2 regions of the Clostridium zhoujianii genome follow, and region 1 is predicted to be linked to the other one. Evidence: a T-box and tRNA genes for the amino acid it is inferred to sense, from the RefSeq annotation. Region 1 holds a T-box; the other holds one or more tRNA genes.
The links. The T-box of region 1 lies ahead of thrS (threonine--tRNA ligase). A T-box ahead of a tRNA ligase gene usually reads a tRNA of that ligase, here a tRNA-Thr.

Region 1 (7,051 bases):
CATTAAGTTAGCCTCTTCTTTTGTTATCTTACCCTTTACTAATCCACCATGTATTATTTTATCTACAGGTTCCGATGGGATCTTTGTTACTATCCTATTCTTCCCATAAATCCATTTATAAAAGGCCTCTTGTAAAAATGAATATTGAATATATCCAAGAAGAGCTTTTACATCTGGAAAATACGCATAAATATTATCTATACCATTGTTCTTACTAAAAATAAGAGTATGAATATAAAGTGATTTATCCTTTGGTGGATTCTGCATAAACATATGTCCTCTTATTGTCTTGTTCTCGCTTATAAGATTTTCCCAATATTTAAAGGAATTATAACTTTGCCTCATCCTTATCACCCTTCTTTCTACTATATAATATATTATATAGTATATTATAACCTTTTTTCAATACTTTTCTACAATTTAACAAGGTATTGCCAAATGGTTAAGTGAATCAATATTCAGAATATTTTTCTGGCTTATTTATCAAATTGAATTAGCAAATAATTTACTATATAATAAATACATAAAAATAAAGGGGGTAACTTATTGTTCTTTTGTGAAATTTGTAATGAAAAAGCTGATATTCATCATATTGTTCATAGGTGTGAAGGTGGATTCGATATAGAACTAAATTATAAATATCTTTGCGAAAAACATCACCGTGGTAAAGACGGACCCCATCACTCTATTGAAGTAGATATAAAATATAAAATTCAACTACAAAATAAACTTTATGAAATCTTACCTAAAGATTATTATTCCTTTAAAGAACTTGGAGTAATACTAAATGTATCTTTGAACACCTTAAAAAGGATTACTCGTAATATTAAAATATTTAAAGAGGGATATAAAAAGGATGATATTGTACTAGCTATTATGGGAGGTACTCTTTATACTGAGGAAATCCTTGAAAATATACAAATTCAAAAACTCATTCAAAATATATATTAATATTATTCTATTTATTTATTATTTCTATACTACCAACTATAATTAATTCGTTTAATTATAGTTGGATATAACAAAAAAGTAGCTCTATATGAGCTACTTTTTTTATTGGAGCAGGTAGTGGGAATCGAACCCACCTTTCCAGCTTGGAAGGCTGGAGTATTACCGATATACGATACCTGCATATTATGGAGCGGAAGACGGGACTCGAACCCGCAACATCCACCTTGGCAAGGTGGCGCTCTACCATTGAGCCACTTCCGCATATTGGTGCAGATGAAGGGAGTCGAACCCCCACGCCAAAGGCGCTAGATCCTAAGTCTAGTGCGTCTGCCAATTCCGCCACATCTGCTTACCATACTCATATTATATACTGGTATTACCAAAAAAATCAATATATTTATAAAATAAAAAATAGTTCTTTAAAACCACTTTTTATTTTATATAAATTCCTTAGTTATATAGCTAATTCCACTTCTATTTAACCTTAAATATTTTAACTTGCTCCATTAAATCTGTTGATTTTCCTAATAAAAGTTTTGAACTTACTTCCACTGCATCACTAGTTTGACTAAGATTTATTGCTGATGCTGTTACCTCTTCAGTCGCTGCTGAAATCTCCTCAGATGATGATGCTATTACTTCAATAGTATTTATTATTATATCCCTACTACCAATTATATTATCAAAAGCCTCTTTTATCTCTATTATCTTAGGTGTTATTCCATTAACTGAATCTGATATTCCTTTAAATGATGTTAAGGCTATATCTACACTTTTCCTCTGAAATTTAATTTCTGATTTTATAGCCTCGCTTCCAATAACTACTCCTTTAATTCTATTCATTAACTCATTCAAAATATTATATATATTTTTAGATGACTCTTTACTCTTCTCAGCCAAAACTCTTATATCATCTGCTACTACAGCAAAGCCATTACCAGCTTCTCCTGCTCTAGCTGCTTCAATCGCTGCATTTAAAGCCAATAAATTAGTCTGTTCAGATATATTATTAATTAAATCTGTAATTTCATTAACTCTTTTAATATGTACATTTATATGATCTATATCCTTTATGAAGCTATCTAAATCACTACTAAATTTAATTATTCCCTGATCTAAAATCATCATATCTTCATTACCTTTTATTGCTTCATTATTTGCCTCTAAGGCTTTCAGATTAATTTGCTTCACATGTTCTTTTACTACATCTACCTTCTTGCTAAAATATTCAAGCTTATTTACTATGCTATTAAGTTCTGCTGATTGATCTCCAGCTCTTGTAGCTACCTCTCCTATCGCGACATATATATTTTCTGTTAAAGATGATAATTCCATAGAAATCTCATTAAGAACATCTGCATTAGCTCGTACTCCTTCAGATGTATCCTTAACTGCACAAATCATGCCCCCTATAGATACCTTAGCTCTATTAACACTATTATATATATCTGCTACTTCATCTCTACCTTCTAAATATTTCTTATCAACCTCTTCTGAAAAGTCTCCATCTGACATAATATGTACATATTCTTTAGTTCTTTTTAAAGTATCCCCAATATTAAAACTAAATAAAATAATCACTATCGTTATTAATAAAGTTACTACCACAGTTACAGTAAAACTTGCTACTTTTAAATATGTAAGTTTCTCTAATATATCACCTTTTTCTACTGATATTCCTAAGGATAATCCGGTGTTACCTATTGGTGTATACGTTATGTATCTTCCTGTTCCGCTATATTGATATTCACCAGTTCCAGAATAGCCACTAGCCATATCTTTACCTATATTGTTTAATGCTTCTAAATCTTCTCCTTCCCTCTGAATTGATATTATATTCTCATTATCTGATAGTAATTTCTTATCGCTACTTGCAACAAAGTTACCATAGCTATCGATTATTAGTGAATTTCCTGTATTTAAAAACTTAATTGAATTTATCATTTCACCAAGTTCCTTACTTTCCTTGTAAGAAACTATAGTACCAATTACCTCATCATTGTAATCTTTTATTGCTACTGAGTATGCTATAATCTTTTTTCCAATATCATAATCGAAATAAGGTGTAGATATCTCTGAGTTTCCACTTATTGACGAAATAAAATTCCTAGTATTTTTTATATTTCTACTCTCACTATTAAAAAATACTGCATTACCAGATAAATCTGAAATTCCTATATCTAATTCATTGTTTGTTTCTAATAACGATCTTAACTCCCCTAATCTATCATTTAAATTTATATTCTCATCTTTCACTTTAGAATTTTTAGCTAAAAGATCTAGTCTGTTTAATTCTTCATTGATATATACATTAGTTTTATCAGCAGCCACCTTTGTCATTTCGCCCATTATATTTAAATTACTTTCTATCAATATTTCTTTTGAATAGTGATATGCAAACAAAGAAATTAATAAAAATCCTCCAATAAAAATAGGTAATAGTATAATTAACAATTTACTTTTTATGCTCTTAAATTTATATTTCATATTACTCCTCCCATTTATCTTTTATTTTAATGGCAGATTACAACAAAAATATTATATTCCTGTTAAAGTATGGTTAATTATAATAGAATATTGACATTCAAAAATTAAATAACTATAATTAAAGCTAATACATATAATAATTAAAACGTTGAAGAGAAGAGTAAGTTAAATCTTTATTTCCAGAGAGAGGGTACCCCAGCTGAAAGTATCCTTAGATAAAATTAACCGAAGACCACCTCTGAGTGACCTTAATAAAGTCCGTCTATATCACGTTACGATATCCTTAAGTGACCTATTTTTTAGGTAATTAGAGTGGAACCACGGATATAACTTCGTCTCTATATATGAGATTGAAGTTTTTTTATTTTGTAAAATTATATTTAAGGCATATATAAGAAAATAATTTTATGATTACTAATTATTTTCTTTAATATCCATAAGATAAATGAAAGGAGATTTTTTAATGATTAAAGTAACTTTAAAAGATGGTTCAGTAAAAGAATTTGAAGCTGGCGTTTCAGTACTTGACATAGCTAAGGGAATTAGCGAAGGTTTAGCTAGAAATGCTTGCTGTGGTATTGTTAACGGCGAAGTTGTTGACCTTCGTCACATAGTAAATGAAGATGTGGAGCTTGCAATATGTACCTTCGATTCTCAAGAAGGAAAAGATGCTGTAAGACATAGTATTTCTCACGTATTAGCATATGCTGTTAAGAGAGTATTCCCTGAAGCAAAGCTTGCTATAGGGCCATCAATAGAAACTGGATTCTACTATGATTTTGATAGAGACGTGGCTTTTACAGCTGAAGATTTAGAAAAATTAGAAGATGAAATGAGAAAGATAATAAAGGAAAACCCTGCTATAGAAAGATTTGAGCTTCCAAGAGATGAGGCTATAAAATTAATGGCAGATGAACCTTATAAGGTAGAATTAATTAATGATCTTCCAGAAGATGAAATTATATCATTCTACAAGATGGGTGATTTCACTGATTTATGTGCTGGTCCCCACCTAATGTCAATTAAAAATGTTAAAGCTATTAAACTTCTTAGAACTGCTGGTGCATACTGGAGAGGCGATGAAAAGAATAAGATGCTTTCAAGAATCTACGGTACAGCTTTCTTAAAGAAAGCAGATTTAGAAGCTCACTTAGAAGCTCTTGAGGAAGCTAAAAAGAGAGACCATAACAAGTTAGGTAGAGAATTAGGCATATTCACAACTAATGAAAATATAGGTCAAGGTCTTCCACTATTCATGCCGAAGGGTGCAAAGTTATTCCAAACTCTTCAAAGATGGATAGAAGATGAAGAAGAAAAAAGGGGCTATGTATTAACTAAGACTCCATATATGGCTAAAAGTGACTTATATAAAGTTTCAGGACACTGGTCTCACTACAAAGATGGTATGTTTATTTTAGGTGATGAAGAAAAGGATGATGAGGTTCTTGCATTAAGACCAATGACTTGTCCATTCCAATTCACTATATATAATGCTGAACAACATAGTTACAGAGATCTTCCAATAAGATATGCTGAAACTTCTACTTTGTTTAGAAATGAATCATCAGGAGAAATGCATGGTCTTACAAGAGTTAGACAATTCACTCTTTCAGAAGGTCATATTATAGTTACTCCTGAACAAATTGAAGAAGAATTCAAGGGCGTTGTAGATTTAATTAACTATGTAATGGATACTCTAGGAATCTCAGAAGATATATCTTACAGATTCTCTAAGTGGGATCCTACTGATAAAGTTAAGTATATAAACAATGCTAAAGCTTGGGAAGAAACTCAAGTAATAATGAAGAATATCTTAGATCACATTGGTATTCCATATGTTGAAGCTGCTGGTGAAGCTGCCTTCTATGGTCCAAAGCTTGATATTCAATGTAAAAACGTTCATGGTAAGGAAGATACAATAATCACTGTTCAAATTGACTTTGCATTGGCAGATAGATTTAACATGACTTATATCGATAAAGACGGTAATAAGAAAACTCCTTATATCATTCATAGATCATCAATTGGATGTTATGAAAGAACTATAGCTACTTTAATTGAAAAGTATGCTGGAGCATTCCCTACTTGGATGGCACCAGTTCAAACTAAGATTCTTCCAATTTCAGATAAGTACAATGACTATGCTGATTTAGTTGTTAAGTCTTTAAGAAACAAGGGTGTAAGAGTTGAAGCTGACTACAGAGCTGAAAAGATTGGATATAAGATAAGAGAAGCTAGATTAGAAAGAACTCCTTATATCATAGTAGTAGGTGAAAAGGAAGCAGAAACAAATTCTGTTTCAGTAAGAAGTAGAAAGAGTGGTGATGAAGGAAGCATATCACTTGCAGAATTCGAAACTAGACTATTAACTGAAATAGCAAATAAAGAAAGATAATATTAAAACTATAAAAGGGATAATATTTTGCAATGCAGAATATTATCCCTTTATTTTAACCACTATTTTAAACTTGATCTAATGCTTGTTTAATATCTTCAATAATATCTTCAATGTTCTCTAATCCCACTGATATTCTTACAAGTCCAGCTGTTATTCCAGCTGAAACTAATTGCTTATCAGTAAGTTGTCTATGTGTTGAGCTTGCTGGATGAAGTACGCAAGTTCTAATATCTGCAACATGGACAGCATTTGAAGCTAACTTTAGTCCATCCATAAATCTTATTGCATCTTCACGGCCACCCTTAATGGAGAATGATACTACTCCACTACAACCTAATGGTAAATATTTATTAGCTAAATCGTGATAATTACTATTTTTAAGTGTTGGGTAATTAACAAATTCTATCTTATCTGATTCATTTAAGAATTCAGCTACTTTTTCTGCATTTCTACAATGTTTTTCTATTCTTACTGGTAATGTTTCTAAACCTAAATTTAATAAGAAAGCATCTTGAGCTGATGGATAACATCCTAAATCTCTCATAAGCTGTACCCTTGCCTTCGCAATATATGCAGCACTTCCAAATTGCTCAGTATACACTACTCCATGATAGGATTCATCAGGCTCAGTGAACTCTGGGAATTTACCATTAGCCCAATTAAATTTACCACTATCAACAATCACTCCACCAAGTTGTACTGCATGTCCATCCATATATTTTGTTGTAGAATGTATTATTATATCTGCACCAAACTCTATAGGTCTACAAAGAATTGGTGTCGCAAATGTATTATCTATTATAAAAGGAACATCATTCTTATGTGCTATCTTTGCAAACTTCTCTATATCAAGTATAGATATTGCTGGATTTGCGATACTTTCTCCAAATACTGCTTTTGTGTTTTTCTTGAATGCCTTTTGTATTTCTTCCTCTGATCCTTCTGGATCAACAAATGTGCATTCTATTCCAAGCTTCTTAAGAGTTACTGCAAATAAATTTATTGTTCCACCATAAACTGTTGCTGCACTAACTATATGGTCTCCTGCACCAAGAATATTTAATATAGCTATTAATAAGGCTGCTTGTCCAGATGTAGTGCAAAGGGCACCTACTCCACCTTCTAATGAAGAAATTTTTTCTTCAACAGCCCCAACTGTTGGATTAGATATACGTGAATACATATGACCATCTGCTGTTAAATCAAATAACTTTC
Region 2 (22,005 bases), 110 kb from region 1:
CAGTATGTGGCGACAAGGTTACTATTTCAAGGGGAACAGAAGTAGGTCATATATTCAAGCTTGGAACTAAGTACTCAGAAGCTATGAACGCCAACTTTATTGATGAAAATGGAAAGCAAAAACCATTCTTAATGGGGTGTTATGGGATAGGTGTAACAAGAACAATGGCATCAATAATTGAGCAACACAATGATGAAAATGGAATTGTATGGCCTTTGGCAGTGGCACCATATCATGTATCAGTGATTCCAGTGAACATAAAAGATGAAGAACAAATGAAGGTTGCAAATGAGTTATATAATTCACTAAAAGCATTAGGTGTTGATGTAGTAATGGATGATAGAAATGAAAGAGCAGGGGTTAAGTTTAAAGATGCAGAAATCATAGGTATACCAATGAGAGTTACAGTTGGTAAAAAGATATCTGAAGGTGCTGTGGAGTTTAAACTAAGAACAGGCGGAGATAACGAATTAGTTAAGATTGAAGAAGTCTGCGATAGAGTAAAAGCAGAGTTTATGAAAAATAATCTAACAATAAAGTAATTTAGGAGGAGAAGAATGAAGCTATATAATACTCTGACTAGAAAAAAAGAAGAATTTATTCCTATTACACCTGGAGAGGTTAAAATGTATGTTTGTGGACCTACTGTTTATAACTTTTTCCACATAGGTAATGGTAGAACTTTTATTATATTTGATACTATCAGAAGATACTTTGAATATAGAGGGTATAAGGTTAAATTTATACAAAACTTTACTGATATAGATGATAAAATGATTAATAAGGCTAATGCTGAAGATACTACAGTAAAAGAAGTAGGAGATAAGTATATTAGTGAGTATTACAAAGATGCAGATGCGTTAAATATAGAAAGAGCAACTGTAAATCCTAGGGCTACCGAATACATCCAAGATATAATTGAGTTTGTTGAGGGACTAATCGAAAAGGGGTATGCATACGAAGTTGATGGAGATGTTTACTTTAGTACGAAAAAGTTTGAGGAGTATGGTAAGCTATCAGGGCAGAACTTGGATGATTTGCAGGCAGGTGCGAGAATAAATGTAGATGAAAGAAAGAAAGATCCTATGGATTTTGCAATATGGAAGTCTCAAAAACCAGGAGAACCAGCTTGGGAATGTCCTTGGGGAATGGGAAGACCAGGATGGCATATAGAATGTTCATGTATGGCAAAGAAGTTATTAGGTGATACAATCGATATTCATGCAGGTGGAATGGATTTATCCTTCCCACATCATGAAAATGAAGTAGCACAAAGTGAGGCGTTAACAGGAAAGCCATTTGCAAATTATTGGTTACATTCAGCATTTTTAAATGTTAATAATCAAAAAATGTCTAAATCATTAAATAACTTTTTAACTGCAAGAGATATATTAAAAGAATATGATGCTGATGTTGTAAGGTTCTTATTATTATCAGGTCACTATAGAATACAATTAAACTTTAGTGAGGATTTATTAGAGTCAGCTAAAGCATCTGTTGAAAGATTATATAATGCTATAGGGAATTTAGAAAATTTAATTGATGAAGTATCTAGAGATGAAATGAATGATCAGGAAAAGATGTATCTAGATTCACTAAATAAATATAGAGAAAAGTTTATTGAGAAAATGGATGATGACTTTAACACAGCTGATGCGATTTCTGTGCTCTTTGAATTATCTAAGGACACAAATACTAATGTAACAATTGAATCCTCAAGAGAACTTGCTACAAAAGCATTAGAATTAATAAGAGAACTTGGTGGTACACTAGGAATACTTCAAAAGTCAACAAAGGGAAGCCTTGAAGATGAAATAGAAGCATTAATAGAAGATAGACAAAATGCCAGAAAAAACAGGGATTTTGCTTTAGCGGATAAGATAAGAGATGATTTAAAAGCTAGGGGAATAATCCTTGAAGATACACCACAAGGGGTAAGGTGGAAAAAGGTTAATTAAAAAGAAGGGGCTGCAGTTTTGCAGCCCTTATTTAAAGGAGAATACATATGTTAGAGGATTTAAGAGAAAGAGAATTCAGTAAGAATGAAGCTAGAATGTTAAACCCATTACAACTTGCTTTAGTTGGAGATGGAGTTTATGAACTTTTCATAAGAAGTTATGTATTATCATCAAACACTGAATTATCAGCTCATAAAATGCATAAGGCAGCAATCAGTTTTGTTAAAGCTAAAGCTCAATCAATGATAATGCATGTGATAGAAGATGAATTAACAGAGGAAGAAGCTTATATTTTCAAAAGAGGAAGAAATACCAAATCAGCAACAGTACCTAAAAATGCAGATGTAAGAGATTATAGGATGGCAACAGGTTTTGAATCCTTAGTTGGATATCTATATTTAGTCGGTGAGAAAGAACGGTTAAAATATGTGCTAAATAAAAGTATTGAGATTGTAAACAGTTAAGTTTATAAGGAGTGAAGTAAATGAAAAAAGAATTTAATAGAAATACAAAAAATAAAGATAGAGTAGTTAAAGGTAATAAGGAAGAAAAAAATAATAGAGAAGTAAAAGCTAAGAATAATAGAAATAAACAAATAGATATTAAAGATGTTAAAGTTAGTGAGGAAAGAGAAGATCTAATTATCGGTAGAAATGCAGTAAGTGAAGTTCTAAAGGGTGACAGAACAATAGAAGCATTATATATAGCAAAAGGTCAGATGGAAGGATCTATAAATGCAATTATTGGGTTAGCTAAGGAAAGAAAACTTGTAATAAAAGAGGTTGATAGAAAAAAGCTAGATGTAATGTGCAATGGGGCTGTACATCAAGGTGTTATAGCAATGGTTACACCTTATAAATATTTTGAAGTAGCTGATATATTAAATGCAGCTAAGGAAAAAAATGAAGATCCATTTGTAATAGTATTAGATGAATTAGAGGATCCTCATAATCTTGGATCAATAATAAGAACAGCAGAACTTTGTGGAGTACACGGTATTATTATTCCAAAGAGAAGAAATGTAGGAATAACATCAACTGTATACAAATCATCTGTTGGAGCTATAGAACACGTTAAAGTAGCGAAGGTTACAAATATTAATACTGCTATTGATGAGTTAAAGAACGCTGGGTTATGGGTATATGGTGCGGATATAGAAGGAAGAGAATATAGCTATGAAGTTGATTTCTCTGGAGCCTGTGCTTTGATAATAGGAAGCGAAGGAAGAGGAATATCAAAATTAACATTAAAAAAATGTGATAAGCTTGTTAGAATCCCAATGATAGGGAAGATTAACTCTTTAAATGCCTCTGTTGCAGGTGGTATAATGATGTATGAAGTATTAAAGGGCAGATTAAAAGAATAAATGAGGGAATCTATGTGAAGATAGTATTTGTAGATGGTTATAATGTTTTAAATAGCTGGCCAAACCTAAAAGATAATAAAAATAACAATTTTGATGGGGCTAGACAAAGTTTAATTGATATATTACATAATTATGGATCATTTAGCGATTGTAGGGTTATTTTAGTATTTGATGGCCATAAAGTAGCAGGAAATTTAGAGAATAAAGAAGAAATCAATAAGAATTTATCTATAGTTTTTACTAAGGATGGAGAAACAGCAGATAGTTATATTGAAAGAGAAGTACATAATTTAGGTAGAAGATATGAGGTTTATGTTGTTACATCTGATTGGTTGGAACAGCAGACTATATTTCAAAGAGGGGCAGTTAGAGTATCTTCATTAGAATTTTATAACGAAGTAATGGAGACGGAAGATATAATTCGTAAAAAGACTGAAAAAAATAAAGTTCCCTATAAAAATCACTTACAGGACAATATAGATTTTGATGTTTTAAAAAAGCTAGAGGAAATTCGTAGAAGTCGTTGAAATGATTTGACTTGCGAGAATTCGGTAGGGTATAATTTGAATTATACATTAGCCAAGGTTCGGAGGGGGAGAAGTGTTTAATAAAGGGTATTCAGAGGGTATTTATTCAGAATTTGAAGAGAAGTTAGATGAAGAAGTTGTATTAGAAGCTAAAAACGGGAATACTAGAGCTCAAGAATATCTTATTTCTAAGTATGAGAATTTCGTGAAGTCAAAGGCTAAGTCTTATTTTTTAATTGGAGCTGATAAAGAGGATATATATCAAGAAGGGATGATAGGGCTTTACAAGGCTATAAGAGATTTTAAGCCTGATAAACTTACATCCTTCAAGGCTTTTGCTGAATTATGTGTTACAAGACAAATAATCACTGCCATAAAGACGGCAACGAGACAAAAACATATTCCTTTAAATACTTATGTTTCTTTAAATAAGCCGATTTATGAAGAAGAATCTGATAGAACACTATTAGATGTATTAGCTGGATTTAGAATAACAGATCCAGAAGAACTTGTTATAAGTCAAGAACAGATGAATCATATAGAGGATGAGATAGCCAAGGTACTTTCTGATCTAGAATTAGAAGTACTTACATCTTACTTGGATGGAAAGTCATATCAAGAGATTGCTTGTGATTTAGATAGACATGCAAAATCCATTGATAATGCGCTACAAAGAGTTAAGCGTAAGCTTGAAAAATGCTTAGATTTAAAGTAGCTAACTTTTTGTTGACAAATAAAATAAATGGTAGTAAACTTTATAATTGGTATATTGAGAAAAAGTCAATATATGAGTGCTCACGTAGCTCAGTAGGTAGAGCGTCGCCTTGGTAAGGCGGAGGCCGTCGGTTCAATCCCGATCGTGAGCTCCACTAAGAAGAGAAATAGAAAACGCTAGGCAAAGTTTATTGAAGAATAAAGGAGGAATTTACAATGGCAAAGGAAAAATTCGAAAGAAATAAACCCCACGTAAATATTGGAACAATTGGTCACGTTGACCACGGTAAGACAACACTTACAGCAGCTATTACAACAGTATTATCAAAGCAAGGTTTTGCTGAAGCATTTGATTACGCTGCAATAGATAAGGCACCAGAAGAAAAAGAAAGAGGTATTACAATCAATACTTCACACGTTGAGTATGAAACTGCAAACAGACACTATGCTCACGTTGACTGTCCAGGACATGCTGACTATGTTAAGAACATGATTACAGGAGCTGCACAAATGGATGGAGCAATCCTAGTATGTTCAGCAGCAGATGGTCCAATGCCTCAAACAAGAGAACATATACTACTAGCATCAAGAGTTGGTGTTGACTATATCGTAGTATTCTTAAACAAGGCAGATATGGTAGACGATCCAGAATTACTTGAATTAGTAGAAATGGAAGTAAGAGAATTATTAAGCGAATACAACTTCCCTGGAGATGATATTCCAGTAGTTACAGGTTCAGCTTTAAAAGCATTAGAAAACCCAACAGACGAAGAAGCAACTAAGTGCATCATGGAATTAATGGAAGCAGTAGATAGCTACATTCCAACTCCAGAAAGAGCAACAGATAAGCCATTCTTAATGCCAGTAGAAGATGTATTCACAATCACTGGTAGAGGAACAGTTGCAACTGGTAGAGTTGAAAGAGGAGTTCTTCACGTAGGAGACGAAGTAGAAGTAGTTGGATTAAGTGAAGAAAAGAAGAAGGTTGTAGTAACTGGAATCGAAATGTTCAGAAAGTTATTAGACGAAGCGCAAGCAGGAGATAATATCGGAGCATTATTAAGAGGTGTTCAAAGAACTGATATCGAAAGAGGTCAAGTACTTTCAAAGCCAGGTTCAGTACACCCACACAAGAAGTTCGTAGGTCAAGTATACGTACTTAAGAAAGAAGAAGGTGGTAGACATACTCCATTCTTCGATGGATACAGACCACAATTCTACTTCAGAACAACAGACGTTACAGGATCAATCAAATTACCAGATGGTATGGAAATGGTTATGCCTGGAGACCACATCGATATGAACGTTGAATTAATCACTCAAGTAGCAATGGATGAAGGATTAAGATTCGCTATCAGAGAAGGTGGAAGAACTGTAGGTTCTGGTGTTGTTACTAGCATAACAGAATAAGAATTTACCTTTAATAGAGGACTGGGTATTAATACCTAGTCCTTTACAAAGGAACATCATATTGACAGTAGACAACTTTTATGATAATGTCATAAAGTAAATCATAATTACGTAATTAGTTGAAACAGTAAGAGAATTGTCTCTTAAAATATATACGAATAACTGGAGGTGCAGACCGTGAGAGTAAAGATAACTTTAGCATGCACAGAGTGTAAACAAAGAAACTACAACTCAATGAAGAACAAGAAGAATAACCCAGACAGATTAGAAATGCAAAAGTATTGCAGATTCTGTAAGAAGCACACTCTTCATAGAGAAACTAAATAATTAGCAATTAAGTGAAGACACATACTTACAAAATTTAAGGATGTGAAAAAAATGGCTGTAAATAGTAATGTAAAAGCTACTAAAAAAGGTGGCATATTAAACTTTATTAGAGGGATTAAGTCTGAAATAAGAATAATATCTTGGCCTTCTAAGAAAAATACTAAAAAGGCATTAATTGCAGTTGCTATAGTCTCACTAATATACATTGTTTATGTTGGTGGATTAGATTATATTTTTCAAAACCTCTTTGAAGTGATTTTGAAACTTAAGTAAGGGAGGTTTGGGTGATTATCACCGAAAGAATATGAGTGAAAGAGCAAGATGGTATGTAGTGCATACATATTCTGGATATGAAAATAAAGTTAAGGCTACTATTGAGAAGACTATCGAAAACAGAAACCTTCAAGAATTGTTACTTGATATTCAAGTTCCGATGGAAGAAGTCGTTGAAGAAAAAGATGGTAAGCAAAAAGTTTCCTTAAAGAAAAAATTCCCGGGATATGTACTAGTAAAAATGTTGATGTCAGACGAATCTTGGTATGTAGTTAGAAATACAAGAGGAGTTACTGGTTTCGTTGGACCTGGATCAAAACCAGTTCCACTTACTGATGAAGAGGTTGAATCTATGGGAGTTGTTGAACTACCACAGGATATCGATTTAGAAGTAGGAGAAAGTGTGAGAGTAATCTCAGGGCCTTTAAGAGAATTTGTTGCTTTAGTTCAAGAAATAAACATTGAAAAGCACAAGATAAAGGCATCAGTAGATATGTTCGGCAGAGAAACTCTAGCTGAATTAGACTTTAATCAAGTTGAGAAGTTAGTTTAGTAATTTACATAAATTATAAGACTAATGTTAATTAAGTGGGAGGACTTTAAGTCCGTAATCACCACCGTATAGGAGGAATAACAAATGGCTAAGAAAGTAACTGGAATGATAAAACTTCAACTTGCAGCAGGTAAGGCAACACCAGCTCCACCAGTTGGTCCAGCATTAGGTCAACATGGTGTAAACATAATGGGATTCTGTAAGGAGTTTAACGCTAAAACTGCAAATCAAGCTGGATTAATAATACCAGTAGTAATTACAGTTTACCAAGATAGATCTTTTAGTTTCATCTTAAAGACTCCTCCAGCTGCAGTACTAATCAAGAAAGAATTAGGATTAGAAAGCGGTTCAGGAGTACCAAACAAAACTAAGGTTGGTAAGATAACTAAGGAACAAATAAGAAAGATCGCAGAATTAAAGATGCCAGATTTAAATGCTGCTACAATCGAGACTGCTATGAGCATGATCGAAGGAACAGCTAAGAGTATGGGCGTAACTATCGAAGAGTAATTCATAAAAATGTGGGAGGTCAAGGCCGCTATTACCACGAAGGAGGCTTATTATGGGAAAAAAATATGTTGAAAGTGCAAAGTTAATAGATAAAAATGCTTTATACACTCCTGCAGAAGCTTTAGAGCTTACTGTAAAGACTGCAAAGGCTAACTTCGATGAAACTATCGAGTTACACGTAAGACTTGGTGTAGATCCAAGACATGCAGATCAACAAGTTAGAGGAGCAGTTGTTTTACCAAACGGAACTGGCAAGACTGTTAAAGTATTAGTGTTTGCTAAAGGAGATAAGGCTAAGGAAGCTGAAGCAGCAGGAGCAGATTTTGTTGGAGCAGAAGAATTGGTTCAAAAGATCCAATCAGAAAACTGGTTCGACTACGATGTAGTTGTAGCTACTCCAGATATGATGGGTGTTGTTGGTAGAATAGGTAGAGTATTAGGACCTAAGGGATTAATGCCAAACCCAAAATCAGGTACAGTAACATTTGATGTTGCTAAGGCAATTGCAGATATTAAAGCTGGTAAGGTTGAGTACAGAGTAGATAAAACTGCTATAGTACACTGCCCAATCGGTAAAAAATCATTTGGAGCTGGAAAGTTACAAGAGAACTTCCACACTCTAATGGAAGCTTTAATTAAGGCTAAACCAGCAGCAGCTAAGGGACAATACGTTAAATCAGTAACTGTTTCAAGTACTATGGGACCTGGAGCAAAGGTTAACCCAACAAAAGTTTTAGAATAGTATTGACTTAATATAATTAAGCTGATATAATCTAATTCGTTGTGAAAAATGAATAATATTCCGTAGACAGTAGGTGCGAAAGCATAATGTAAATCATCCTACCGAGGGTAGAATATAATGTTTATTATAGGTCTTCCATTGTCTACGGGAAGACCTTTATTAATACAATAAAGCAGTTAAAAACTGTGAGGAGGTGGACACACAGTAATGAACAAGAATAGAGAATTAAAGCAAGCAAAAGTTGCTGAAATTAAGGAAAAATTAGAAAAGTCACAATCTGTTATTCTTGCTAGCTATCAAGGTCTTACTGTTGAACAAGATACTCAACTAAGAAAGAACTTAAGAGAAGCAGGTATAGAATATAGAGTTTACAAGAATTCTTTAGTGACATTAGCAGCAAAGGAATTAGGTTTAGACGGTATTGAAGAATACTTAGAAGGACCAGTTTCAATAGCATTCGGTTATGAAGATGCTACTGCTCCAGCAAGAGTTTTAAATGACTTTGCTAAGGACCATAAGAAACTTGAATTAAAAGCAGGTATTGTTGAAGGACAAATCTTTGACAAAGAAAAGGTTACACAACTTGCTTCAATACCATCAAAAGAAGTTCTTATTGCGAAACTTCTTGGAAGTATCAAGGCTCCATTATCAAACCTTGCATACTTATTAAATGCAATAAAAGAGAAAAAAGAAGCTGACTCAGCTGAATAATTAAAACATGTTTAAGTAATTTTGGAGGTGCAATTAAAATGACAAGAGAAGATATCATTCAAGCTATAAAAGAAATGAGCGTTTTAGAATTAAATGAATTAGTAACAGCTTGCGAAGAGGAGTTCGGTGTTAGCGCTGCTGCTCCAGTTGCAGTTGCTGGTGGTGCTGTTGCAGGTGCTGCAGCAGAAGAAAAGACTGAGTTCGATGTAGTATTAGCAAGTGCTGGTTCTCAAAAGATCAAGGTTATAAAAGTAGTTAGAGAAATTACTGGATTAGGATTAAAGGAAGCTAAGGAAATAGTTGACGGAGCTCCTAAGACATTAAAAGAAGCTGTAGCTAAAGAAGAAGCTGAAGACATCAAGGCTAAATTAGCTGAAGTTGGAGCTGAAGTAGAAGTTAAGTAATTTTACTTAATATAAAAAAGGTGCTATATTAGCACCTTTTTTATTGCCTAAAACTATATAATAAATTTCAATGTGATTATAAAAAAATATTGACATTAAAATGTTGATATGGTAGTATCATTAAATGTACTATTTATTATGGATAATTATAATATAATGGTAAAAAACGTATAACCGTCAAAAAAATGGTTATACTAAGATGATGATGTTCTCCGAAAACATAAAAGTCCTTAGGGAAAGTGTGTTTTTGGTTATTTTAGTTTATACAAGGGGTGAAAATTCATGGTACATCCTGTCCAAGTTGGAAAAAGAACAAGAATGAGTTTTGGTAAGGTTAATGATGTAATTGACATGCCAAACCTAATTGAAGTACAGTTAGATTCCTATGAATGGTTCTTAAGAGAAGGGCTTCATGAAGTATTTCATGATGTTAATCCTATAAGCAATTTCACAGGTAATTTAGTGCTTGAATTTGTTGACTACAAACTTGATATGGAAAATATCAAGTACTCAGTGGAAGAGTGTAAAGAGAGAGATACTACTTATGCTGCACCACTAAAGGTTTCTGTAAGATTACAGAATAATGAAACAGGAGAAATAAAAGAGCAAGAAGTGTTTATGGGAGATTTCCCATTAATGACTGAACAAGGTACTTTTATTATTAATGGTGCTGAAAGAGTTATCGTAAGCCAATTAGTAAGATCGCCAGGAGTTTACTATAGTTATAGTAGAGATAAGAGTGGTAAAAAGCTATTCTCATCAACTGTTATACCTAATAGAGGAGCTTGGTTAGAGTATGAAACAGATTCTAATGATATTATATACGTAAGAATCGATAAAACAAGAAAGCTTCCAATAACAATACTTGCTAGAGCGATGGGTATAGGAAATGATCAGGAACTACTTGATTATTTTGGTGAAGAAGAAAGATTCAGAGCTTCAATAGAAAAGGATAATACAAAGACTAGAGAAGAAGCTTTATTAGAAATTTATAAGAGATTAAGACCAGGGGAACCTCCAACGGTTGATAGTGCAATATCATTAATAGATTCACTATTCTTCGATGCGAAGAGATATGATCTATCAAGAGTAGGAAGATATAAGTTCAATAAGAAACTTGCATTAAACTTGAGAATTGCAAATCAAGTGGCAGCAAGTGATATAGTGAACCCGTCAACTGGGGAAGTAATGGTAGAACAAGGCCAAAAAATCAGCAGATTAATGGCAGAAGAAATTCAAAATGCTGGAGTAAATTCAGTAGATGTTTTAGTAGAAGATAAAACTATTAGAGTAATAGGAAATCATTTTGTAGATATAAATAAACATATCTCATTTGATATATCAGATTTAAACATAAAAGAATTAGTTCATTACCCAACTCTAAAAGAAATTCTTGATAATTTCTCTGATATTGATTCAATAAAGGAAGAAATTAAGAAGAATATAGGTAGATTAGTACCGAAACATATAATAAAAGATGATATATTCGCAACAATTAGTTATGAAATAGGATTAGCATATGGAATAGGTAATGTTGACGATATTGATCACTTAGGTAATAGAAGATTAAGATCTGTAGGAGAGCTTTTACAAAATCAATTCAGAATTGGTTTATCAAGAATGGAAAGAGTAGTTAAAGAAAGAATGACTATTCAAGACCAAGAAGCAATCACTCCTCAAATGTTAATTAATATAAGACCAGTAGCTGCAGCTATTAAAGAATTCTTTGGTAGTTCACAGTTATCACAATTCATGGACCAAATCAATCCTCTTTCTGAGTTAACTCATAAGAGAAGATTATCAGCATTAGGACCAGGAGGTCTTTCAAGAGAAAGAGCTGGTTTCGAAGTAAGAGACGTTCACCATTCTCATTATGGTAGAATGTGTCCTATAGAAACGCCAGAAGGCCCAAATATAGGTCTAATTAACTCATTAGCAACATTTGCCAGGGTAAATGAGTATGGGTTTATAGAAACACCATATAGAATAGTTGATAAAGAAAATGGAAAGGTAACTGATGAGATAAGATACTTCACAGCTGACGAAGAAGATCAGTACTTAGTAGCACAAGCTAAGGAACCATTAGATGAAAATGGTCACTTTGTAGATAAGAAAATTACAGTTAGAAATCAAGAAGATATATTTGTTGTTCCAGCACAAGATGTTGATTTAATGGACGTATCTGCTAGACAAATTGTTTCGGTTGCAACAGCAATGATACCTTTCCTTGAGAATGATGATGCATCAAGAGCACTGATGGGTTCAAACATGCAACGTCAGGCAGTTCCTTTATTAAAGCCACAGGCACCGATAGTTGGTACTGGTATAGAGTTTAAGGCTGCTGTTGACTCAGGAGTTCTTCCAAAAGCGAAGAATGCAGGTGTTGTTACTTATGTAAGTGCAAGCGAAGTAAGAGTAAAGAGAGATTCTGACGGTGGTACTGATACTTATAGATTACTTAAATTCACAAGAAGTAACCAAGGTATGTGTATAAATCAAAGACCTATAGTTGAAACTGGTGAAATAGTATTTAAGAACCAAGTGTTAGCAGATGGACCATCTACAGATTTAGGAGAAATCTCATTAGGTAAGAATATCAGAATGGGATTCATAACTTGGGAAGGTTATAACTATGAGGATGCTATGCTTATCTCTGAAGAATTAGTAAGAGAAGATGTATTTACTTCAATTCATATAGAAGAATACGAATGTGAAGCAAGAGATACTAAGCTTGGACCAGAAGAAATAACAAGAGATATTCCTAATGTAAGTGAAGATGCGCTTAAAGATGTAGACGAAAGAGGAATAATAAGAATTGGTGCTGAAGTAAGATCAGGGGATATTCTTGTTGGTAAGGTTACTCCTAAGGGAGAAACAGAACTGACTGCTGAAGAAAGATTATTAAGAGCTATCTTTGGTGAAAAAGCAAGAGAGGTTAGAGATACTTCATTAAGAGCTCCTCATGGTGAAGCTGGTATAATAGTAGATATCAAGGTATTTACTAGAGAAAATGGCGATGATTTAAATCCAGGAGTTAACGAGCTTGTAAGATGTTATATAGCTCAAAAGAGAAAGATTTCAGTTGGAGATAAGATGGCGGGACGTCATGGTAATAAAGGGGTTATTTCAAGAGTACTTCCAGAAGAAGATATGCCTTTCTTACCAGATGGTAGACCACTACAAATATGCTTAAATCCATTAGGAGTTCCTTCTCGTATGAATATTGGTCAGGTACTTGAAGTTCACTTAGGTTGGGCAGCGAGTCAACTTGGTTGGCATATAGCTACACCAGTATTTGATGGAGCAACAGAAAGTGATATCGAAGAATGTCTTGAAAAGGCAGGATACAATGCAAATGGTAAAACTGTTTTATATGATGGTAGAACAGGAGAAGCATTTGATAATGAAGTTACAGTTGGAATAATGTATATCTTGAAACTAGCTCACTTAGTTGATGATAAGATACATGCTAGATCAACTGGTCCATACTCATTAGTAACTCAACAACCACTTGGAGGTAAAGCTCAATTTGGTGGTCAAAGATTTGGTGAAATGGAAGTTTGGGCACTAGAAGCTTATGGAGCAGCTCATACACTACAAGAAATTTTAACTGTTAAGTCAGATGATGTTGTTGGTAGAGTTAAAACGTATGAAGCGATAGTTAAGGGTGAAAATATCCCAGAACCAGGGGTTCCAGAATCATTTAAGGTTCTTATAAAAGAACTTCAAGCCCTTTGTTTAGATATAAAAGTTTTAAATGAAGAGAATGAAGAAGTTCAATTAAAAGAACTTGCAGAAGACGATATGGAAAATATAGAAGTTAATATAGAGGGGACTGAAGAACTTATTTCATCGCCAGTAGTTGAACTAGATGAAAGTTTTGAAGTAGCCGAAGAAGAATCAGAAATAGATGGAGATCAAGACGAAGATTTTGAAAGCTTCCAGTTAGACGGATTAAAAGAGGATTTAGAACTTGATGATTTTAATGACGAACACTAATTTTGAAGGGAGGATATACCCTTGTTTGAATTGAATAATTTTGATGCTATACAAATTGGCTTAGCATCCCCTGAACAAGTAAGAGAATGGTCAAGGGGTGAAGTTAAAAAACCAGAAACAATTAACTACAGAACATTAAAGCCAGAAAGAGATGGTCTTTTCTGTGAGAGAATATTTGGACCAATGAAGGATTGGGAATGTCACTGTGGTAAGTATAAGAGAGTAAGATATAAGGGTATCGTCTGCGACAGATGTGGCGTAGAAGTTACTAAAGCTAAAGTAAGAAGAGAGAGAATGGGGCATATAGAACTTGCTGCCCCAGTATCTCATATTTGGTATTTCAAAGGGATTCCATCAAGAATGGGATTAATCCTTGATATGTCACCAAGAGCGCTTGAAAAAATATTATATTTTGCTTCATATGTAGTTATTGATCCAAAGGAAACTCCGCTATTAAAGAAGCAACTTCTTAATGAAAAGGAATATAGAGAAGCAGCAGATAAATACGGAGAAGAAAGTTTCGTAGCAGGTATGGGAGCTGAAGCAGTACAACAACTTCTTGGTGAGATTGACTTAGAAGGACAATCAATAGAATTAAAAGAAGATTTAAAAACTAGTACTGGTCAAAAGAAAGTTAGGGTAATAAGAAGACTTGAAGTAATAGAATCATTTAAAAAGTCTGGCAATGATCCAAGATGGATGATTATAGATGTTATACCTGTAATTCCACCAGATTTAAGACCTATGGTTCAATTAGATGGTGGAAGATTTGCTACATCAGACTTAAATGATCTTTATAGAAGAGTAATCAATAGAAATAACAGACTTAAGAAGTTATTAGATTTAGGTGCGCCTGACATAATTGTTAGAAATGAAAAGAGAATGCTTCAAGAAGCAGTTGATGCTTTAATAGATAATGGAAGAAGAGGAAGAGCTGTTACAGGTCCTGGAAACAGACCTCTTAAATCATTATCAGATATGCTTAAGGGTAAGCAAGGTAGATTCAGACAAAACTTACTTGGTAAGAGAGTTGACTACTCTGGTAGATCAGTTATCGTTGTAGGGCCTGAATTAAAAATGTATCAATGTGGACTTCCGAAAGAAATGGCTATAGAATTATTTAAGCCATTTGTTATGAAAAAGCTAGTTGAAGATGGAGTTGCTCATAATATAAAGAGCGCTAAGAGAATGGTTGAAAGAGTAATGCCACAAGTATGGGATGTACTTGAAGAAGTTATTGCAGATCATCCAGTTTTACTTAACCGTGCTCCTACGTTACACAGACTTGGAATTCAAGCTTTCCAACCAGTATTAGTAGAAGGTAGAGCAATAAAACTTCATCCACTTGTATGTACAGCATATAACGCGGATTTCGATGGAGACCAAATGGCTGTCCATGTACCACTATCGGTAGAAGCACAAGCTGAAGCAAGATTTTTAATGTTAGCTGCAGGAAATATATTGAAGCCTTCTGATGGTAAACCAGTTTGTGTACCAACACAGGATATGGTTTTAGGTTCATACTATCTAACAATGGATAAGGATGGAGCTAAGGGGGCAGGAAAGCATTTCTACTCTAAAGAAGAAGCTATAATGGCTTATGAAGTAAAAGAAATAGCTATTCACGCAGAAATCTTTGTTAAGATGACTAGAGTAGAAAATGGAGTTCAATCTTCCGGAATAATTAAAACAACAGTAGGTAAAATTATATTTAATGAATCTATTCCACAAGATTTAGGATTTGTTGATAGAAGCAAGGAAGATGAAAAATTCAACTTAGAAGTTGACTTCTTAGTTACAAAGAAATCTTTAGGAACTATAATAGATAAGTGTTATTTAAAGCATGGACCAACAGATACATCAATAATGCTTGATAAGATAAAAGCATTAGGATACCACTATTCATCAATAGGAGCTATTACAGTAGCAGCATCAGATATGATCGTTCCAAAAGCTAAGTACGATCTATTAAAAGATGCTGATGAAACAATTGAAAAAATTGAAAAGATGTATAAAAGAGGTTTCATATCAGATGAAGAAAGATATGAAAGAGTTATAGAAAAGTGGACCAAGACAACTGAAGAAGTAGCTGATACTTTAATGGCAAGCTTGGATAAATTTAATCCAATATATATGATGGCTGACTCAGGAGCCAGAGGTTCTAAGTCACAAATCAAGCAATTAGCAGGTATGAGAGGACTTATGGCAAGTCCATCTGGTAAGATTATAGAGTTACCAATCAGAGCATCATTTAGAGAAGGCCTTGACGTACTTGAGTACTTCTTATCAACTCACGGTGCGAGAAAAGGTAATGCTGATACTGCATTAAAAACAGCAGACTCTGGTTACTTAACTAGAAGACTTGTTGATGTTTCACAAGATGTTATCGTAAGAGATGAGGATTGTGGTACTGATGATGGTATGGTAGTAGCTGAGATTAAAGAAGGTAATGAAGTAATCGAAGGCTTAAAAGAAAGACTGACAGGTAGATATCTTGCAGAAGATGTTTTACACCCAACTAGTGGGGAGTTAGTTGCAGAAAAGAACTCATATGTTGACTCAGATATGGCAGAAGTGATAGTAGCTACAGGCATTAAGAAAGTAAAGATTAGATCAGTATTTACATGTAATTGTAAAATTGGTGTATGTGCTAAATGTTATGGTATGAACATGGCTACTGCTAAAAAGATTAACATAGGTGAAGCAGTTGGTATAATAGCTGCACAATCTATAGGAGAGCCTGGAACGCAGCTTACAATGAGAACATTCCATACTGGTGGTGTTGTCGGTGCTGATATAACTCAAGGTCTTCCAAGAGTAGAGGAATTATTTGAAGCTAGAAAGCCTAAGGGTCTTGCTATAGTTAGTGAAATAACAGGTACAGTAAGAGTCGAGGATACTAAGAAGAAGAGAATAGTTCACGTTATGAGTGCTGATGGAGAAGAAAGAAGTTACGATATTCCTTTCGGTTCAAGATTAAAGGTAAGCAACGATGATCTTATTGAAGCTGGAGATGAAGTAACAGAAGGTTCAGTTAATCCGCATGATATTATGAATATCAAGGGTGTTGATGGAGCTAGAAGATATCTTCTTTCAGAAGTACAAAAGGTTTATAGACTTCAAGGCGTTGATATTAACGATAAGCATTTAGAAGTTGTTGTAAGACAAATGACTAGAAAAGTTAAGGTAAGTGATTCTGGAGATACAGAACTACTTCCTGGAACTATGATAGATATATTTGATTTTGAAGAAGCAAATGCTAAAATAAGAGAATTAGGTGGAGAAGAGGCTAAGGGTGAACAAGTTTTACTTGGTATTACAAAAGCAGCTTTAGCAACTGATAGTTTCTTATCAGCAGCATCATTCCAAGAAACAACAAGAGTACTTACAGAGGCTGCAATTAAAGGTAAGATTGACCCACTTGTTGGTCTGAAAGAAAATGTAATCATTGGTAAGCTAATTCCAGCAGGAACAGGCATGATGAGATATAGATCTGTAAGGCTTGATGTAGAGGATGATTTAATAGAAGATGAGGCTGCGAATACGGCAGAATAATACAATGTAATTTTATTGACATGTGTATGCTTAAATGATAAAATACGAATGTGTGATTTTTAGAAATACACTACAGTATGATTGTCTAAATGATTTCATGAAGATGAAGCTAATTACTTTGTCTTCATGAGTTTACTATGAGGAGGGATCCCATGTTAGACAGACTTGTAGGAAAAAAAGTTATTGGTATAAAACAATGTACGAAAGCTATCAAAAATGGCGAAGGCAAAGTTTTATACGTAGCAAAAGATGTAGATTGTAAGTTAATCGCACCCTTAATGGATTTAGTGGATGAACATAATATTAGAATTGAATCCGTTGAGACAAAGAAAGAATTGGGCAGAATATGTGGAATAGAAGTAGAATCTTCTGTTGCATTATTGCTGTAATTAAACTTGTTTTATCTTTTTATAATTTAAATAGATAAATAAAATTCAGGAGGTGAAAAAATGCCAACTATTAGCCAATTAGTAAGAAAAGGAAGAAAAGTAGCTGCTACAACTTCAAATTCACCAGCACTTAAGGATTGTCCTCAAAGAAGAGGTGTTTGTACTGTAGTTAAGACTACTACTCCAAAGAAGCCTAACTCAGCGTTAAGAAAGATTGCAAGAGTAAGACTTACAAATGGATATGAAGTTACTGCATACATTGGTGGTGTAGGACACAACTTACAAGAACATAGTGTTGTTCTAATAAGAGGTGGTAGAGTTAAGGACCTTCCTGGTGTTAGATACCATATTGTAAGAGGTGCATTAGACTGCGCTGGAGTAGCTAACAGAATGCAAGGAAGATCAAAGTATGGAGCTAAGAGACCTAAGAAAAAATAGGCTCTTAACCAAATGTAGTGCTTATCTTCAGCGTTTACATAGATTTATAAGTTAAGTTTATATAGATGAAGAAGTTAGCACTTTGCGGTATGAAAGAATACCGAGTACCGATGAACTTAAATTAGTATGTTAAGGAGGGAAGAAAAGTGCCAAGAAAAGGACATATAGCAAAGAGAGATGTATTACCAGATCCAATGTACAAGTCAAAGGTTGTTACAAAGCTTATAAACGGTATAATGGAAGATGGTAAAAAGGGAGTAGCACAAAAAATATGCTACGATGCATTTGAAATTATGGCGGAAAAGACTGGTAAGGATGCGTTAGAAGTTTTTGAAGAAGCAATGAACAACATAATGCCTTTACTAGAAGTTAAAGCTAGAAGAATAGGTGGAGCAACTTATCAAGTTCCAATAGAAGTTAGAGCTGAAAGAAGACAGACTCTAGGTATCAGATGGATGCTAGCTGCTGCTAGAAAAAGAGGAGAAAAGCTTATGTGTGAAAGATTAGCTGGAGAATTATTAGATGCAGCTAATAACACAGGCGCCGCTGTTAAGAAGAGAGAAGATACTCACAAGATGGCAGAAGCAAACAAGGCTTTCGCTCACTACAGATACTAATAGAAAAACTGTTTTGGTTCTTTTACCAAAACAGTTTTCTCGAATTTAATAATAACTCGTTGAGAGGAGGAATATAAATGGCTAGAAAATATCCTTTAAATATGTTCCGTAACTTCGGAATAATGGCTCATATTGATGCCGGTAAAACTACGACAACTGAGCGTATACTGTTCTATGCTGGTAAGACACATAAAATAGGAGAAACTCATGAAGGTGCTTCACAAATGGACTGGATGGAACAAGAAAAAGAGAGAGGTATAACAATTACTTCTGCTGCTACAACTTGTTTCTGGAAAGATCATGAATTAAATATCATTGATACTCCAGGTCACGTAGACTTCACAGTTGAAGTTGAAAGATCATTAAGAGTTCTTGATGGAGCTGTTACAGTTCTTGATGCTAAGAGTGGAGTTGAGCCACAAACTGAAACTGTTTGGAGACAGGCAGATAAGTATGGTGTACCAAGAATGATATATGTTAATAAGATGGATGCTACAGGTGCTGATTTCTTTAGATGTATTAACACTGTAAGAGATAGATTAAAAGCTAATGCAGTTCCAATACAAATACCAGTAGGTGCAGAAGATCAATTTAAGGGAATGATAGACTTAATAAGAAACGTTGCTATTATGTACTATGATGATCTTGGTGTTGACATGAGAGAGGAAGAAATTCCTGCAGAATTAAAAGACCAAGCAGAAGAGTATAGAGGAGCAATGATAGAAGCTATTGCTGAAACTGATGAAGAGTTAATGATGAAATATCTTGAAGGTGAAGAAATCACTGAAGAAGAACTACATGCATCATTAAGAAAAGCTACAATAGCTAATGAAATCTACCCATGTATTTGTGGATCATCTTACAAGAATAAGGGTGTTCAACAAATGATTGATGGTGTTGTTGCTTACTTACCATCACCAATAGATATACCTGCAGTTGATGGAACAAATCTTGAAGGAGAAGCAGACACAAGAGAAGCTTCAGATGAAGCACCAATGTCAGCTTTAGCATTTAAGATTGCTACTGATCCATTCGTAGGTAAGCTTGCGTTCGCTAGAATTTATTCAGGTGTTATGGAAAGTGGTTCTTATGTTCTTAACTCAACAAAGGGTAAGAAAGAAAGAATCGGTAGACTTGTTAAAATGCATGCTAACCATAGAGAAGAAGTTGAATCATTAGAAGCTGGAGAATTAGGAGCAGTTATAGGTCTTAAGAACACTACAACTGGTGATACTTTATGTGCTGAAAATAATCCAATAATTCTAGAATCAATGGAATTCCCAGAACCAGTTATAAATATAGCTATAGAGCCAAAAACTAAAGCTGGTCAAGAAAAGATGGGATTAGCATTAGCTAAGCTTGCAGAAGAAGATCCAACATTTAAAACTTGGACTGATCAAGAAACAGGTCAAACAATCATCGCTGGTATGGGTGAGCTTCACTTAGATATCATAGTTGATAGACTTCAAAGAGAGTTCAAGGTTGAGTGTAACGTTGGAGCTCCACAAGTATCATATAAAGAAACAATTAGAAAAGCTGTTAAGGCAGAAGCTAAGTATGCTAAGCAATCTGGTGGTAAGGGACAATACGGTCACGCTGTTATTGAAATGGAACCAACAGAAGGCGAATACACATTCGAAAATGCAGTTGTTGGGGGAGCTATTCCAAAAGAATATATTCCAGCAATAGATGCAGGTATACAAGAAGCAGCTAAAACTGGTACAATCGCTGGGTATAACGTTATTAACTTTAAGGTTAAGTTAGTACACGGTTCATACCATGAAGTCGATTCATCGGAAATGGCATTTAAAATTGCTGGATCAATGGCATTCAAAAATGCTATGGCAAAAGCAGAACCAGTACTACTTGAGCCTACAATGAGGGTTGAAGTTACTGTTCCAGAAGAATACATGGGTGATGTTATAGGTGACATTAACTCAAGAAGAGGTAGAATGGAAGGAATGGAAGCTGTTAATGGTGCTCAAGTTATTAGAGCCTTCGTACCATTATCAGAAATGTTCGGTTATGCTACTACTTTAAGATCAAGAACTCAAGGAAGAGGAGTTTACGCTATGGTATTCGACCACTTCGAAGAAGTTCCAAAGAGTATTCAAGAAAAAATTGCTGGCGAGAGAAGCAAGTAATTTATATAAATAAGGTGCTACTTAAATGTAGCACTGTACCTTGGGCTTGAGGGAAGTTACGCCGATGGAGTCGCAAGACGATGAAGTAGGAAAAGTTCAATAATAAAACTAGATATTGGAATCTATATAAGTTATAATATTGACGAAAAGGTTCTTTAATTAATTGTTTATACAAGGAGGAATTTACAATGGCAAAGGAAAAATTCGAAAGAAATAAACCCCACGTAAATATTGGAACAATTGGTCACGTTGACCACGGTAAGACAACACTTACAGCAGCTATTACAACAGTATTATCAAAGCAAGGTTTTGCTGAAGCATTTGATTACGCTGCAATAGATAAGGCACCAGAAGAAAAAGAAAGAGGTATTACAATCAATACTTCACACGTTGAGTATGAAACTGCAAACAGACACTATGCTCACGTTGACTGTCCAGGACATGCTGACTATGTTAAGAACATGATTACAGGAGCTGCACAAATGGATGGAGCAATCCTAGTATGTTCAGCAGCAGATGGTCCAATGCCTCAAACAAGAGAACATATACTACTAGCATCAAGAGTTGGTGTTGACTATATCGTAGTATTCTTAAACAAGGCAGATATGGTAGACGATCCAGAATTACTTGAATTAGTAGAAATGGAAGTAAGAGAATTATTAAGCGAATACAACTTCCCTGGAGATGATATTCCAGTAGTTACAGGTTCAGCTTTAAAAGCATTAGAAAACCCAACAGACGAAGAAGCAACTAAGTGCATCATGGAATTAATGGAAGCAGTAGATAGCTACATTCCAACTCCAGAAAGAGCAACAGATAAGCCATTCTTAATGCCAGTAGAAGATGTATTCACAATCACTGGTAGAGGAACAGTTGCAACTGGTAGAGTTGAAAGAGGAGTTCTTCACGTAGGAGACGAAGTAGAAGTAGTTGGATTAAGTGAAGAAAAGAAGAAGGTTGTAGTAACTGGAATCGAAATGTTCAGAAAGTTATTAGACGAAGCGCAAGCAGGAGATAATATCGGAGCATTATTAAGAGGTGTTCAAAGAACTGATATCGAAAGAGGTCAAGTACTTTCAAAGCCAGGTTCAGTACACCCACACAAGAAGTTCGTAGGTCAAGTATACGTACTTAAGAAAGAAGAAGGTGGTAGACATACTCCATTCTTCGATGGATACAGACCACAATTCTACTTCAGAACAACAGACGTTACAGGATCAATCAAATTACCAGATGGTATGGAAATGGTTATGCCTGGAGACCACATCGATATGAACGTTGAATTAATCACTCAAGTAGCAATGGATGAAGGATTAAGATTCGCTATCAGAGAAGGTGGAAGAACTGTAGGTTCTGGTGTTGTTACTA

Region 2: it encodes a tRNA-Thr, which carries the amino acid that the T-box ahead of thrS (threonine--tRNA ligase) is inferred to sense. The anticodon was not compared.

What each region holds. Positions count from the first base shown of each region.
Region 1 covers NZ_JBPUTF010000003.1:143,106-150,156, reverse strand. The annotation lists gene ACSYT2_RS15500 (hypothetical protein) at 1-345, opposite strand, end outside; gene ACSYT2_RS15495 (HNH endonuclease signature motif containing protein) at 547-951, shown strand; tRNA gene ACSYT2_RS15490 (tRNA-Gly) at 1,058-1,131, opposite strand; tRNA gene ACSYT2_RS15485 (tRNA-Gly) at 1,138-1,212, opposite strand; tRNA gene ACSYT2_RS15480 (tRNA-Leu) at 1,217-1,300, opposite strand; gene ACSYT2_RS15475 (methyl-accepting chemotaxis protein) at 1,426-3,438, opposite strand; T-box leader at 3,578-3,781, shown strand; gene thrS (threonine--tRNA ligase) at 3,902-5,833, shown strand; gene ACSYT2_RS15465 (O-acetylhomoserine aminocarboxypropyltransferase/cysteine synthase family protein) at 5,901-7,051, opposite strand, start outside.
Region 2 covers NZ_JBPUTF010000003.1:25,735-47,739, forward strand. The annotation lists gene ACSYT2_RS14850 (proline--tRNA ligase) at 1-542, shown strand, start outside; gene cysS (cysteine--tRNA ligase) at 558-1,958, shown strand; gene ACSYT2_RS14860 (Mini-ribonuclease 3) at 2,006-2,422, shown strand; gene rlmB (23S rRNA (guanosine(2251)-2'-O)-methyltransferase RlmB) at 2,443-3,324, shown strand; gene ACSYT2_RS14870 (NYN domain-containing protein) at 3,339-3,851, shown strand; gene sigH (RNA polymerase sporulation sigma factor SigH) at 3,925-4,566, shown strand; tRNA gene ACSYT2_RS14880 (tRNA-Thr) at 4,645-4,720, shown strand; gene tuf (elongation factor Tu) at 4,782-5,975, shown strand; gene rpmG (50S ribosomal protein L33) at 6,153-6,302, shown strand; gene secE (preprotein translocase subunit SecE) at 6,354-6,575, shown strand; gene nusG (transcription termination/antitermination protein NusG) at 6,607-7,128, shown strand; gene rplK (50S ribosomal protein L11) at 7,213-7,638, shown strand; gene rplA (50S ribosomal protein L1) at 7,691-8,380, shown strand; ribosomal protein L10 leader region at 8,423-8,550, shown strand; gene rplJ (50S ribosomal protein L10) at 8,588-9,091, shown strand; gene rplL (50S ribosomal protein L7/L12) at 9,130-9,495, shown strand; gene rpoB (DNA-directed RNA polymerase subunit beta) at 9,778-13,494, shown strand; gene rpoC (DNA-directed RNA polymerase subunit beta') at 13,516-17,049, shown strand; gene ACSYT2_RS14935 (L7Ae/L30e/S12e/Gadd45 family ribosomal protein) at 17,202-17,438, shown strand; gene rpsL (30S ribosomal protein S12) at 17,499-17,876, shown strand; gene rpsG (30S ribosomal protein S7) at 18,023-18,493, shown strand; gene fusA (elongation factor G) at 18,571-20,637, shown strand; gene tuf (elongation factor Tu) at 20,826-22,005, shown strand, end outside.